DNA from 2 places in the Vibrio owensii genome. Region 2 is predicted to be linked to the other one. Evidence: predicted binding sites of a transcription regulator. Region 2 holds the regulator's gene; the other holds the start of a gene.

Region 1 (6,056 bases), 520 kb from region 2:
CAACCAAACGTTGCGCCGGACCTTTCTGATTGAGCAGCAGTGCTTTGCTATCCAAAGGCGTTGCCAGCACGGTATCAATCAACTGTTGCAGGATTGGCAGCCACTCTTCATCAAGCTGCTCACTTTCCATTAAGCCAAGGATGATTTGGGTGTTCTCTTCCGTCGTCGCAGGTTGAGTAAACTCTATTTCCTCAAATAAACTGTGCAGGAAGGTACCCGGACGTGCGCCACGCGGGAAGTTGAAGATAGAGCGTTCTGGCTCAACCAATTCGGCTTCATCTTGCTCTTCTGAAGAGTCGATATCAAAACCGGTGATTTCAATCGTCGCGTCATGTTCAGCATGATGAGAACCTTGTTTAACTAAGCCCGAGTAACTGGTGATTCGCCAGTTTCTATCAATTGGGTTTTGCAGCTCTTTAGCTGTCAACGCTTCTAACTCGGTTTGCTCCGCAACATACATCTCGTCGTGCTGCTTTGGAGGATCACAAATCACCACGTTATCGAGATTCTCTTGCTGCTTCTTCAGTCCTACAAACAGGTCGTTGATGCCGCCTTCTTGACCATTTTGCACCAAGTAACCAATCGCACTGTGATGCACGCCGGTTGGCTCTTTGGTTGAGCGACCATTGCGCAGTGGTGAAGCACCAATAAAGCAGGCATACACGGCACGCGTTAGCGCTACATAGATGAGGCGCAAGTCTTCAGCAAGGCGCTCTTTATCTGCCTGTTTTAACGACGCATCATTGCCCGTGATATCAAGTACAGTGCGGTCGTTCTCAGCGTCGTAGAATTTGGCTTCACTCGCTTCTCGGTAACCAAACACAAATGGCAGAAAGACCAAGTCATATTCCAGACCTTTGGATTTGTGAATGGTGACGATTTGCACCAAGTTACGCTCTGATTCCAAACGCTGAATTTGATCATCGCTGCCACCCAGCCCATGTTCTGCATCGCTGATGGATTGCGCCAACCAACGCAGCAAGCCGTGGTCGCTGTCTAATTCGTTGCTCGCTTGCTGCAGTAACTCACCAATGTGCATCAGATCGGTAAGCACTCGCTCACCGTTTTCGCTCTGTGAGCTCGCCCCTTCTTCTAGCAGACGCTCAGCAATATGACGCTTACTGATCACTGCACGCAGCATAGGTAGCACACCACGTTGCACCCAAAGTTTGCGGTATTCTTTGAACTCGTTAACCGCGTTTTCCCACACGGTTTCGTCGTTATTAAGCGCATCTAAACTGGCAGCATCCAGAGCGAACAATTCTGATGCTAGGCTGGCGCGCAGTGCTCTGTCGTTTTCTGGTGTTAATACCGCTTGCAGCAAACGCTGTAAGTCTTGTGCGACGGAACTGGTAAACACACTATCGCGGTTGGACAAATACACACTAGCAATGCCTTGGTCTGCTAACGCCTGTTTGACCATGCGACCTTCGCTACCCGTTCGCACCAATACTGCAATGTCGCCCGCTTTAACTGGCTTCTGCTTTTCGCCATCAACCAGACACGCTTGGCCTTGTTGCGCTGCGGTTAAAATGGTTTGAATTTGGCTCGCTGTCGCCTCTGCCATAGCGGTAAGATATTCACCTTTTGGCAGAGGTTTATCTTCCGCTTCTTGCAGCCAATAAGTCAGTGCAGGCTGTTTTTGACCACCCATGGTCCAAACGCGTTTGTCAGCGCTTGGGCTGTAATCCACAGAATGGAATGGAATGTCGGAGTCGTAAATAAACGGGCTATCTGGCAGAGCAAAAATCTGGTTCACTGCCAATACCATATCGGCACTTGAGCGCCAGTTGGTGCCAAGCGTGTAGTGAGCACTAACTTGGTTACGAGCCTTGATGTAGGTAAAGATATCCGCGCCACGGAAACCATAAATCGCCTGTTTCGGGTCACCGATCATAAACAAACCGCACTCAGGGTTATCTAAATAAATGCGGCTGAAAATACTGTATTGCAGAGGGTCGGTATCTTGGAATTCATCGATCATCGCAACCGGATAAAGCGTGCGAATGCGCTCTGTCAGTAGTGCAGTTTCATCGGTATCAATCGAGGCAGAAAGCTGAGTCAGCAAGTCATCGAATGACAACCATTGTTTCTGATTTTTTGCTTTTGCCAGCATCACGCGACAATGCTCAATCGCATGAGCCAATAGCGGCGCTTTTAAACTGATTGGGTTGGCAAGGAAAGTTTCAATCGCCTCAAACACAGAGTGCTGTGGCGCAGTGCCTTTCGGGGTTTTCTCAAGTAACACATTCTGGGCGAACTTCTCCAGCTTATCTGGATAGTCATAGCCTGTGGTTTCTGTCGCAGCCCATGCGTTGACCGCTTCTAACCATGTCGGCAAAGACTTTTTGGTGTAGCTGCGTTTGTTGACGTCGGAATCAGAAATCAACGCGAGGAAATCATCTTGGCTATCACGCCACTGGGCTTTCAAAACGTCAATTTGCTTTAAGTTTTGCTCATGCAAATCGGCAAGACTACCTTGCATTGCAGGAACAGAGAGACTTAGCGGCGCGCCTGTGAGGTAGTTGCTGATGTCATATAACAGATCCGATGGCGAGCCCCAGAGTTGGCGAACTTCTCCAGCCAAAGCGAATGGCAGAGGGTAGAAGTTACGACGCCAGTAATCGGCAACGACTTGCGCTTTAAGATGGCTTTCGTCTGTCACAAACTCATTATTGAAACGACTACCGGATTCGAATGCGTTTTGCGTCAGCATGCGTTGGCAAAAACCGTGAATGGTGTACACCGCGGCTTCATCCATTTGGCGCTCTGCTTGCAAAAGGATCTCAGCGGCTTGCTTATGATCCTCAATTTCTTCCAACAAAGGCTGAATCACAGGATCTGAGCTTTTCCCGCGAGCGAATGCGATCCTCGCGTCGTGAATACGCGCACGAATACGATCACGCAGCTCCGCCGTTGCAGCCTCTGTAAAGGTCACCACCAGAATTTGATCCACGGTCAACGGCACGCGGTGCTTCGTCTCGGCAGTGCCATGCCCTAGTAGGAGTCGCAGATACAAACCCGCGATGGTAAAGGTTTTACCCGTACCCGCCGAAGCTTCAATTAGCCTTGCACCATGCAGTGGAAAAGTCATAGTTTGCAGTGGAGTTGGAACTGACATTTGCGCCATAACGCTGAATCTCTCCGGATTATCGACTGATCGAACTGTGATCTATCGTTAAAAATTCTATTAATATGTCTAATAGGTTGGAATATTTAGACCTTTGTGGGATCTCACTCACGGTTATCATTACGGAGTACCGTTAGTATGCGCCTCACGAGATAAGCCAAGCCTTTCAGGCAGCTACACTCAAACGAATCATGGTCCCTCTGACCTTGTGGCCGTACAGCGAACGCCCTACAAAAAATAATGATTTTCTGGCGGCCACCCTACTCTCTTTTTTATCTAAATAATCCAACTTACTTTTCATCATCGGCATCCATCGCCGTCAATCTTGCGCCTTGAAGAACCAATGCAGTCAGCGTGCGAACTTCTGCTGCAAGCTCATCATTCCAAGCAGACCAAATACGCGAAATATACGCATTGTTTCCTTCGCCTAGACTCATGTAACCATCATTGAATACATCCGCCATTTTCTTCAGCGATTTCTCTTCGTCATCAGCCCAGTGGCCACGACTAAAGCCCGCTTCGACACACGCCAGTGCTGTTTTCGGGAAATATGGCAATGGCTTGGTCATGCCTTCAAAAAACAGACGTACTAATTCAGCAAGCAGTTGTTTTGCTTGTGCAGCATCTGCCATTGCTGGGTAAACCAAATGCACCGCGCCTTCCTTGCGGTCATAACCGATAACGTGGGTCTTTCTAGCCTGACCAGAGGCAGACATAGCAAGATGATCGATCCATGCAGCAAGGTAATCCTGCGCACGAATTTTACCGCTGCGGTAGCGAATCAAACCAGATTGATAGCATTGAGTTAGCCAACCGGTTAGACGGATGTTTTTTCCTTCACCAAGCACATCGAAAGTAAGGTCGATTTCTAAATCGTCTTGTGGAGCACCGGATAAAAACGCCAACTTATCCACCAGCTCTTCCGCTTGCACGCGGTTGGTTTCAAACTCGATATCACCAAATGCGCCAACTGGTAATTTGCCCTGCGCGCGTTGCTCACTCATAAAGTGCTTGAGTACATCTACTTTTGCAGACGGTTGGGTAATGGCGGTTTCGAGCAAGGTTTCTAGTAGCTCATCACGCATCTGATAGCTTTCCAAACCGCCTAACACGAATGGCTCATCATCTTCCATCACAGGCAATGGCGGCTCGAACATCACTTTCAAACGGCGGTTAAAGAAATACTGCACAGGCAAACGCCAGAAGCGTTGTAATTCCACCAAATCCAACTCGATTGGGAAGGTTGCGCCAAGCAAGTAATCATCCAATGCGCGGTTAAACTCGCCACGCGCATGACCTTGCGATTGATTGCTTTGGGTCAACGCAGCTGGAATCCACTCTTTGGCATAGCTTGAATGAGAACCTTGGAATGCGCTTGGACTGAATGGCACCATGGCATGTACGTTCACTAACTCGTTGAGTAGTTTATCTCCCGAGTCATCGACGGGCTGGTCTTGATCGCCATCTAGGCAGTAGTTCTGATGGCAATATTCCATCAACTCCGACACCAATACAGACGGCACACGCTCGGTGTTATCTTGGATAGAGCGCCCAACGTAACTGATGTACAAACTTTGCTGCGCAGACAACATGGCTTCTAAGAATAGGTAACGGTCATCGTCTCGACGGGAACGATCGCCCGGTTTAGTGCGCCCTGTCATTAAGTCAAAACCTTCTGGTGGCATTGAGCGCGGGTAGACCCCATCGTTCATACCCAGCAGACACACGGTTCTAAATGGGATCGAGCGCATCGGCATCAGAGTACAGAAGTTCACTTGTCCGGCAAGGAAGCGCTGGCTAACCCGTGTTCCTGACAGCTTGTTTTGCAGATACTGGCTAACAATAGAAGGCGACAAGGCATCATCAAATGCTGCATCGGTTAGCTGTTCTTTCAGTTGGCTCAAGGTATCTCGAATCGACTTAAGCGCCATTTCCCCTTCTAGCTCAACAGAGAAGAAGTCATCCAACATCGCCACCAAGGTTTCACGCCATGCATCAATCGACTGAACATGGGAAAGTTTCCGGCGATATTGGCTAATTTGTTGAATAAAATGGGCTAACTTACCAGCAAGTTCTGCGCCCATGCCTTGCACTTCATTGTATGGTGAGAGGCTACCTTCTTGCGCTTCAAACAAACCGGCAGATTCTGGCATCGCGTAACCTAATAACATACGCTGAATACCAAATTGCCATGTGTTTTGGCGTGTTTCTGGCAGTTCAAATTCGCTGCCCGTATGGCTATCTAGCCCCCAGCGAATGCCGGATTCTTCCACCCATTGTTTGGCTTGAAGGAAATCATCTTCGCTGAGATCGAATCGCTTCAAAATCGCCGGCGTTTCTAACAGCTCAAGTAATTCAGAAGCCAAGCAACGTGTATTCGGTAAATTAACAAGTTGCATGAAAGCCGCCAAAATTGGGCTTTCTTGATCGGCCGTTCGGTCTGAAATCGAGTAAGGAATAAATCGCTCACCCGGCGCATTGCCGAATACCGCCTGAATCGCAGGGCTGTAGGCATTGATGTCTGCCACCATGACAATAATATCGCGCGGTTTCAGTGTCGGATCAGCATCGAACATTGCCAAAAGCTGATCGTGTAGCACTTCCACTTCTCGCATTGGGCTGTGGCAAGAGTGCAAGCTCAGAGATTTATCACCTAAACTCACCACTTGTTTGTGCTGACTGCTGTCGATTTGCTCGTCGTCTTGGTGCTCTTCTAAATTAAGAATGTCGGCTTGAAGTTGATGGAGCAGACTGTCGCGCTCGACATCAACAAAAGCTTCAATCTCATGGGATTCGAGCTGCGACAACAGATACATGTTATCGCGTCCAAGTTTACCCATCGACGCCAACAAGCTGTTACCCACCACATCGGTATGCAGCTCATCCACCACGTTTTCTTCTAGTGAACCTTTTAACTGCTCACTCT
Region 2 (6,056 bases):
GCAACAGGCGTTCTCAATTCCCGTTCCGAACATTCACCATCCATAAATCCGTCATAAACCAGTAAAATATCTATACTAAAGCTATAAAGGATTATATTAATAAGTTCTTCAGCGAACATTGAAGGACCATATAAGAGCAGTTAGGTATGACACAATTTTTCGCAGCCGCCGGGATTAAGAACCCGCATCTTCAGACGCTATTACCGCGCTTTATCCGCAAAAAAGCGTTGTTTACGCCTATTTGGCAAACACTCGATACACCGGATGGTGACTTCCTCGATTTGGCATGGTCACAACAGCCAGATTCAGAAGCCGCACGCAACAAACCTATCTTCGTCCTATTCCATGGCTTGGAGGGCTGCTTCTATAGCCCGTATGCGAACGGTTTGATGAACGCTTTCTCTAAATCGGGTTGGCTGTCGGTCATGATGCACTTTCGCGGTTGCAGCGGTAAACCGAACAAGAAAGCCCGCGCCTATCATTCTGGCGAAGTGACGGATGCTCGTTTCTTTCTTCAGCAACTCAATCAGCAATTCCCTAACAACCCTAAAGTTGCGGTCGGCATTTCCCTTGGCGGTAACATGCTGGCGAACTACTTGGCTGAGTATAAAGACGACCCAATATTAAGTGCCGCAACCATTGTCTCTGCACCACTGGACTTGGCAGCATGTGCCAATCGTATTGAGCAGGGCTTCTCGAAAGTTTACCGACGTTACTTGCTCTCTTCACTCAAACGCAATGCACTGCAAAAGCACGACTTAATCCAAGGTGAACTCGCCTTGTCGTATAACTCGATCAAACGCGTGACTCGCTTATATGAATTTGATGACTTGATCACTGCCCCTCTGCATGGTTTTAAAGACGCGCAAGATTATTACGATCAGTGTTCAGGTTTAAGCAAGTTGCAACAGATCACCTTGCCAACCTTGATCATCCACGCCAAAGACGATCCGTTTATGACCGAAGAGGTGATCCCAAAATTCGTGTTGCCAGACAATATCGATTACCGACTTTATGAGCACGGTGGTCACGTTGGTTTCCTGACAGGCACAGCATTAAAACCTAAGTTCTGGTTGGAAGAAGCCTTGCCTTCATATTACGAAAGTATCGCCGCAGACTACCTTTCTGCTGTATCCGTACCGCGAACACAGTAAACTACTGGGCGTGCCAGACATAAGGCTTCTGCACGTACTAAACATCATAAAAGTTTGAGGTATTTATGATCATTCCATGGCAAGACATTGCGCCAGAGACACTAGAAAACCTGATCCGCGAATTCGTGCTACGTGAAGGCACCGACTACGGCTCAGTCGAAGTTTCACTGCAAAGTAAAATCGATCAGGTCAAATCCCAATTAGAGAAAGGCGAAGCGGTCATCGTATTTTCTGAGCTTCATGAAACGGTTGATATCCAACTAAAAGCAAAGTTTTAGACCCTTCACATTTTACCGTATCCCACTCGATGACAAGGGCTTGTTACGTGCTATAGTGGGTTATCGACCGTGCAGCATACGTGTGCTGCACTTTACAGGTAAGTAATTTTCGACAAGGTTTGTCATGTCAGCGAAACACCCAATCATTGCGGTTACTGGTTCGTCCGGTGCCGGCACAACCACCACTTCTGAAGCCTTCCGTAAGATGTTCAATATGATGAACGTCAAACCAGCGTGGGTTGAAGGTGACAGCTTCCACCGCTTTACACGTCCAGAGATGGATGTCGAAATCCGCAAAGCGCGTGAGCAAGGCAAACACATCAGCTACTTTGGCCCACAAGCCAATGACTTTCCGGGGCTAGAAGAGTTCTTCCGCAAGTTCGGTGAAGATGGCACTGGCAGCGTGCGCCGCTATCTGCACACTTTTGATGAAGCCGTTCCATACAACCAAATGCCGGGCACCTTTACACCTTGGCAAGATCTGCCAGAAAACAGCGATGTGCTGTTCTACGAAGGTTTACATGGTGGCGTGGTAGATGGCGATGTCAATGTGGCGCGTCACGTCGATTTTCTAATTGGTATGGTACCGATTGTGAACTTGGAGTGGATTCAAAAGTTCGTTCGTGACACACGCGATCGTGGTCACTCAAGAGAAGCGGTGATGGATTCAATCGTGCGCTCAATGGACGATTACCTAAACTACATTACCCCGCAATTTTCTCGTACACATATCAACTTCCAGCGCGTACCGACCGTCGATACTTCTAACCCACTTAACGCCAAAGGCATTCCAAGTTTGGATGAAAGTTTTGTGGTGATCCGCCTACGCGGTATCAAGAATGTCGACTTCCCGTATTTGCTGGCGATGATTGATGGCTCATTCATGTCTCGCCATAACACCATTGTGGTTCCTGGCGGCAAGATGAGCTTTGCAATGGAGCTCATAGTAAGGCCGATTCTGCAACAACTCATCGAAACAGGGAAAATTGGCTAAAAACCTCCCTACTGGAGTGTTTACTTTTCATACCGTGATCATGTGCACAGTTTTGCTTACAAAATCTCAATCATGGCACGATTAAAATCAAGAAATCGTTTTCGAAAAAGGATACTATTTCTAACCGAAACACAAGAGAGCTTGCAGCATATAAAAAGTGCTCTTATTCTAGTAGGCCAATTCAGGCTTAGCTAAAATATGGATAGCGCAAGCGTACCCTGCAGAGGAAGTGAGATATTATGGTTCTAGGTAAACCTCAAACCGACCCAACATTAGAGTGGTTTCTTTCACACTGTCATATTCATAAGTACCCATCAAAAAGCACGCTAATTCACGCGGGCGAAAAAGCAGAGACTTTGTACTACATCGTTAAAGGTTCTGTTGCGGTTCTTATCAAAGACGAAGAAGGTAAGGAAATGATCCTTTCTTACCTAAACCAGGGCGACTTCATTGGTGAACTTGGTCTATTCGAAGAAGACCAAGAGCGTACAGCTTGGGTTCGCGCTAAATCTCCTTGTGAAGTGGCTGAGATTTCTTTCAAGAAATTCCGTCAACTTATCCAAGTTAACCCAGACATCCTAATGCGCCTTTCTGCGCAAATGGCTCGTCGTCTACAAGTTACTAGCCAAAAAGTGGGTGACCTAGCGTTCCTAGACGTAACTGGTCGTATCGCTCAGACTCTTCTGAACCTTGCTAAACAGCCAGATGCGATGACGCACCCAGACGGCATGCAAATCAAGATCACTCGTCAAGAAATCGGTCAAATCGTTGGCTGTTCTCGTGAGACAGTAGGTCGTATCTTGAAGATGCTAGAAGAGCAGAACCTAATTTCTGCGCACGGTAAAACTATCGTTGTTTACGGGACTCGTTAATCTCGATTAACGTTTAAAAAATTTAAAAGCCACCAAATGTAAGTTTGGTGGCTTTTTTGTTTTTTGGAATCGGGAACGGAAAGCAAAGAGCCGAGAATTGGGAACACTGTGTTCCGAGCGCGGACTTCGTCCTACGAGATAAAGCCCTCTCAGATTCCGAGAGTTAAAACCTCCCGCAGCGAAGCGTTTCCGAATCCACAGGTCATAACCCGTTCTGATATCCCAACAAACTCCAACCTTCGAAGCAGAAACGTTCAACACTCCAGAGTGCAAACCTCTCGAAGCGAAGCGTTCCCGCATCTCTAGTGCGTAGCACGTTCTCGATTCTTTCTACCCGTTGGTACTCTCGAAGATCTTATCTGCCGATGCCGCTACAAATCCTGGGTACAACTCACCGTTATCCATTGGGTAGCGCTTAGCAAACTCGTAGAAGCCTCCAGGAATAACCTCAACGCCTTCAGTAAAGGTCACTGGTACTTTGTCTGCCATGGTCGATGATTGCTCTAGTAGCACCTCTGGCGTACCTTTTACTTCACCGCCATTCTCGTTGATGGTGAAGCCTACTGTACGTAGGTGGTCGTTCACTTGCTTTACTTCTTCATGCTGATTGAGTTGATTCACACTCACTGTGAAGTGGTTCGCTCCGTAACCGTGCGCAGCAAGCCAAGAAGCGTATTCACTCTCTTTCGCCAAAGTTTGGAAGTCAGCATAACTGAGGTCCCACAAACGTCCGCCGTACAAGAAGTCACTGCCTGTCAGTTTAGAAGCATCAACCTGCTCTACCAGTTTATGAACGATGGCTTGTAGCTCTGGTGAGCACTCATCCACTTTCAATTCACTGATGAAGACTTTTGGTTGTTTCGGATCTGGGTGCTCAAAATGTTTTGCCACCAGTTTTTTGCTTTCAAATACGTAGTCACCACAGGCTTTGTAACCCACCGCTAGGAAAGGCTTCGCTAACGTTTCAATGCCTAGGGGAGCGACATTAAACGTACGTAGCGCAATATGATCATTAATCAGAGGCTCATCTTCTTGAAGAAGTTGATGGACTTTAGCAGCGGAAGGGCAAAGACGTTGAATGTAGTCTTGCCATAGCGATTCAAATAACACATCGGGCGTCATAACGACTCCTTGTTATGAAATGTAGAGTTAGGGGTAAGAGGAAGTTGACCGCTCGTTCACAGCCCTAAAGCTGTCCAGAATCACGAACGAGCGGCCATCAACCTGTGACGGTATCTGTGGCATAAGTGCCAGTCAGTCAACACGCTCTGGAGAGTCTTAAGCTCGCCTTTGGCGTTTGCCAGCGCGCTTACCAGAATCCTAACTTGGTAAATAGCTCCGGCAGAGAGAAGCGGCGATACTTTGTCACCGCTTCGTATTTCTCAATTACAGGCTTACACCCGGGCTCAATGTGGCAGGCAAGACCGTCTCTTGTCCTTCCATTGATGCCATTGGGTACGCACAGTAGTCTGCTGCGTAGTAAGCACTTGGACGTAGGTTACCTGACGCACCCGGACCACCAAATGGTGCATCACCACTTGCGCCCGTTAGCTGACGGTTGCGGTTCACGATGCCAGCACGAATGTGGTCCACGAAGTATTCCCACTCTTGGTCGTCGGTCGAAACAAAACCTGCCGATAAACCAAAGCGCGTATCGTTCGCCAGCTCTACTGCTTTCTCTAGCCCTTCGTAGCGCACCACTTGCAGAAGTGGGCCGAAGTACTCTTCATCTGGCAACTCGGCGATGTTCGTCACATCGATGATGCCCGGAGAAACAAACGCTGCTTCACCTGCTTTCGCTTCAATTAAGCTTTCACCACCCAGTGCTTGCAAGTTCGCTTGAGCATCGAGAATGAACTTGGCCGCCGCTACCGAAATTTGTGGTCCCATGAAAGGCGCAGGCTCTGCAAATGGTTGGTCTACGCGAATATTGCGTGTCGCTTCCACCAGCTTAGTAATGACTGCATCACCCTTGTCGCCAAATGGAATGTATAGACGACGAGCACAGGTACAGCGTTGTCCTGCACTGATGAAGGCAGATTGGATAATGGTATAAACCGTTGCGTCTAGGTCGCCGTAGTTATCCGAGATAACCATCGGGTTGTTACCACCCATTTCAAGCGCCAGCATTTTGCCCGGCTGACCAGCAAACTGACGATGGAGAACATGACCTGTGTTTGCACTGCCAGTGAACAGCACGCCATCAATGCCTTTCGCATCCGCCAGCGCAATACCAGTTTCTTTCGCGCCTTGGACTAGGTTAATCACACCTTTTGGTAGACCGACCTCTTCCCACAGCTTCATAGCGAGTTCACCCGTCCATGGCGTTTGCTCAGACGGTTTAAAAACAACAGTGTTACCAGCCAGTAGTGCTGGCACGATGTGACCATTTGGCAAGTGACCTGGGAAGTTATAAGGACCGAAGACCGCCATCACACCCAGTGGGCGGTGGCGCAATACAATTTGGTTGCCTGCGGCTTCACGTGCAGCTTCACCCGTACGGTCGTGGTAAGCACGGATGGAAATCGCAATTTTACCTGCCATTGCTGCCGCTTCGGTGCGTGTTTCCCAAATCGGCTTACCGGTTTCTTTGGCAATCACTTCAGCGATTTTTTCGCTGTTGGCTTTTACTTTCTCAGCAAAAGCCAACACGATCGCTTCGCGCTCTGCAAATGGGCGCTTCTTCCAATCAACAAACGCTTCACGCGCCGCAGATACCGCTTGGTTAACCTGTTCTGCTGTTGCGCCGTTACCTTGC

Evidence for each region. The regulator CRP, encoded in region 2, controls carbon source genes, mostly activating them, when cyclic AMP is high. The targets are predictions, from matches to a motif close to TGTGANNNNNNTCACA.
Region 1: the regulator CRP is predicted to act here: its motif matches at 3,228-3,243, upstream of recB (exodeoxyribonuclease V subunit beta).

The regions. Positions count from the first base shown of each region.
Region 1 covers NZ_CP019959.1:2,652,218-2,658,273, reverse strand. Annotated here, with positions in the region: gene recB (exodeoxyribonuclease V subunit beta) at 1-3,130, opposite strand, end outside; gene recC (exodeoxyribonuclease V subunit gamma) at 3,421-6,056, opposite strand, start outside.
Region 2 covers NZ_CP019959.1:2,135,687-2,141,742, reverse strand. Annotated here, with positions in the region: gene A9237_RS09775 (TIGR02444 family protein) at 1-46, shown strand, start outside; gene A9237_RS09770 (hydrolase) at 147-1,154, shown strand; gene A9237_RS09765 (YheU family protein) at 1,220-1,432, shown strand; gene A9237_RS09760 (phosphoribulokinase) at 1,557-2,426, shown strand; gene crp (cAMP-activated global transcriptional regulator CRP) at 2,666-3,298, shown strand; gene A9237_RS09750 (DUF1338 domain-containing protein) at 3,629-4,420, opposite strand; gene astD (succinylglutamate-semialdehyde dehydrogenase) at 4,685-6,056, opposite strand, start outside.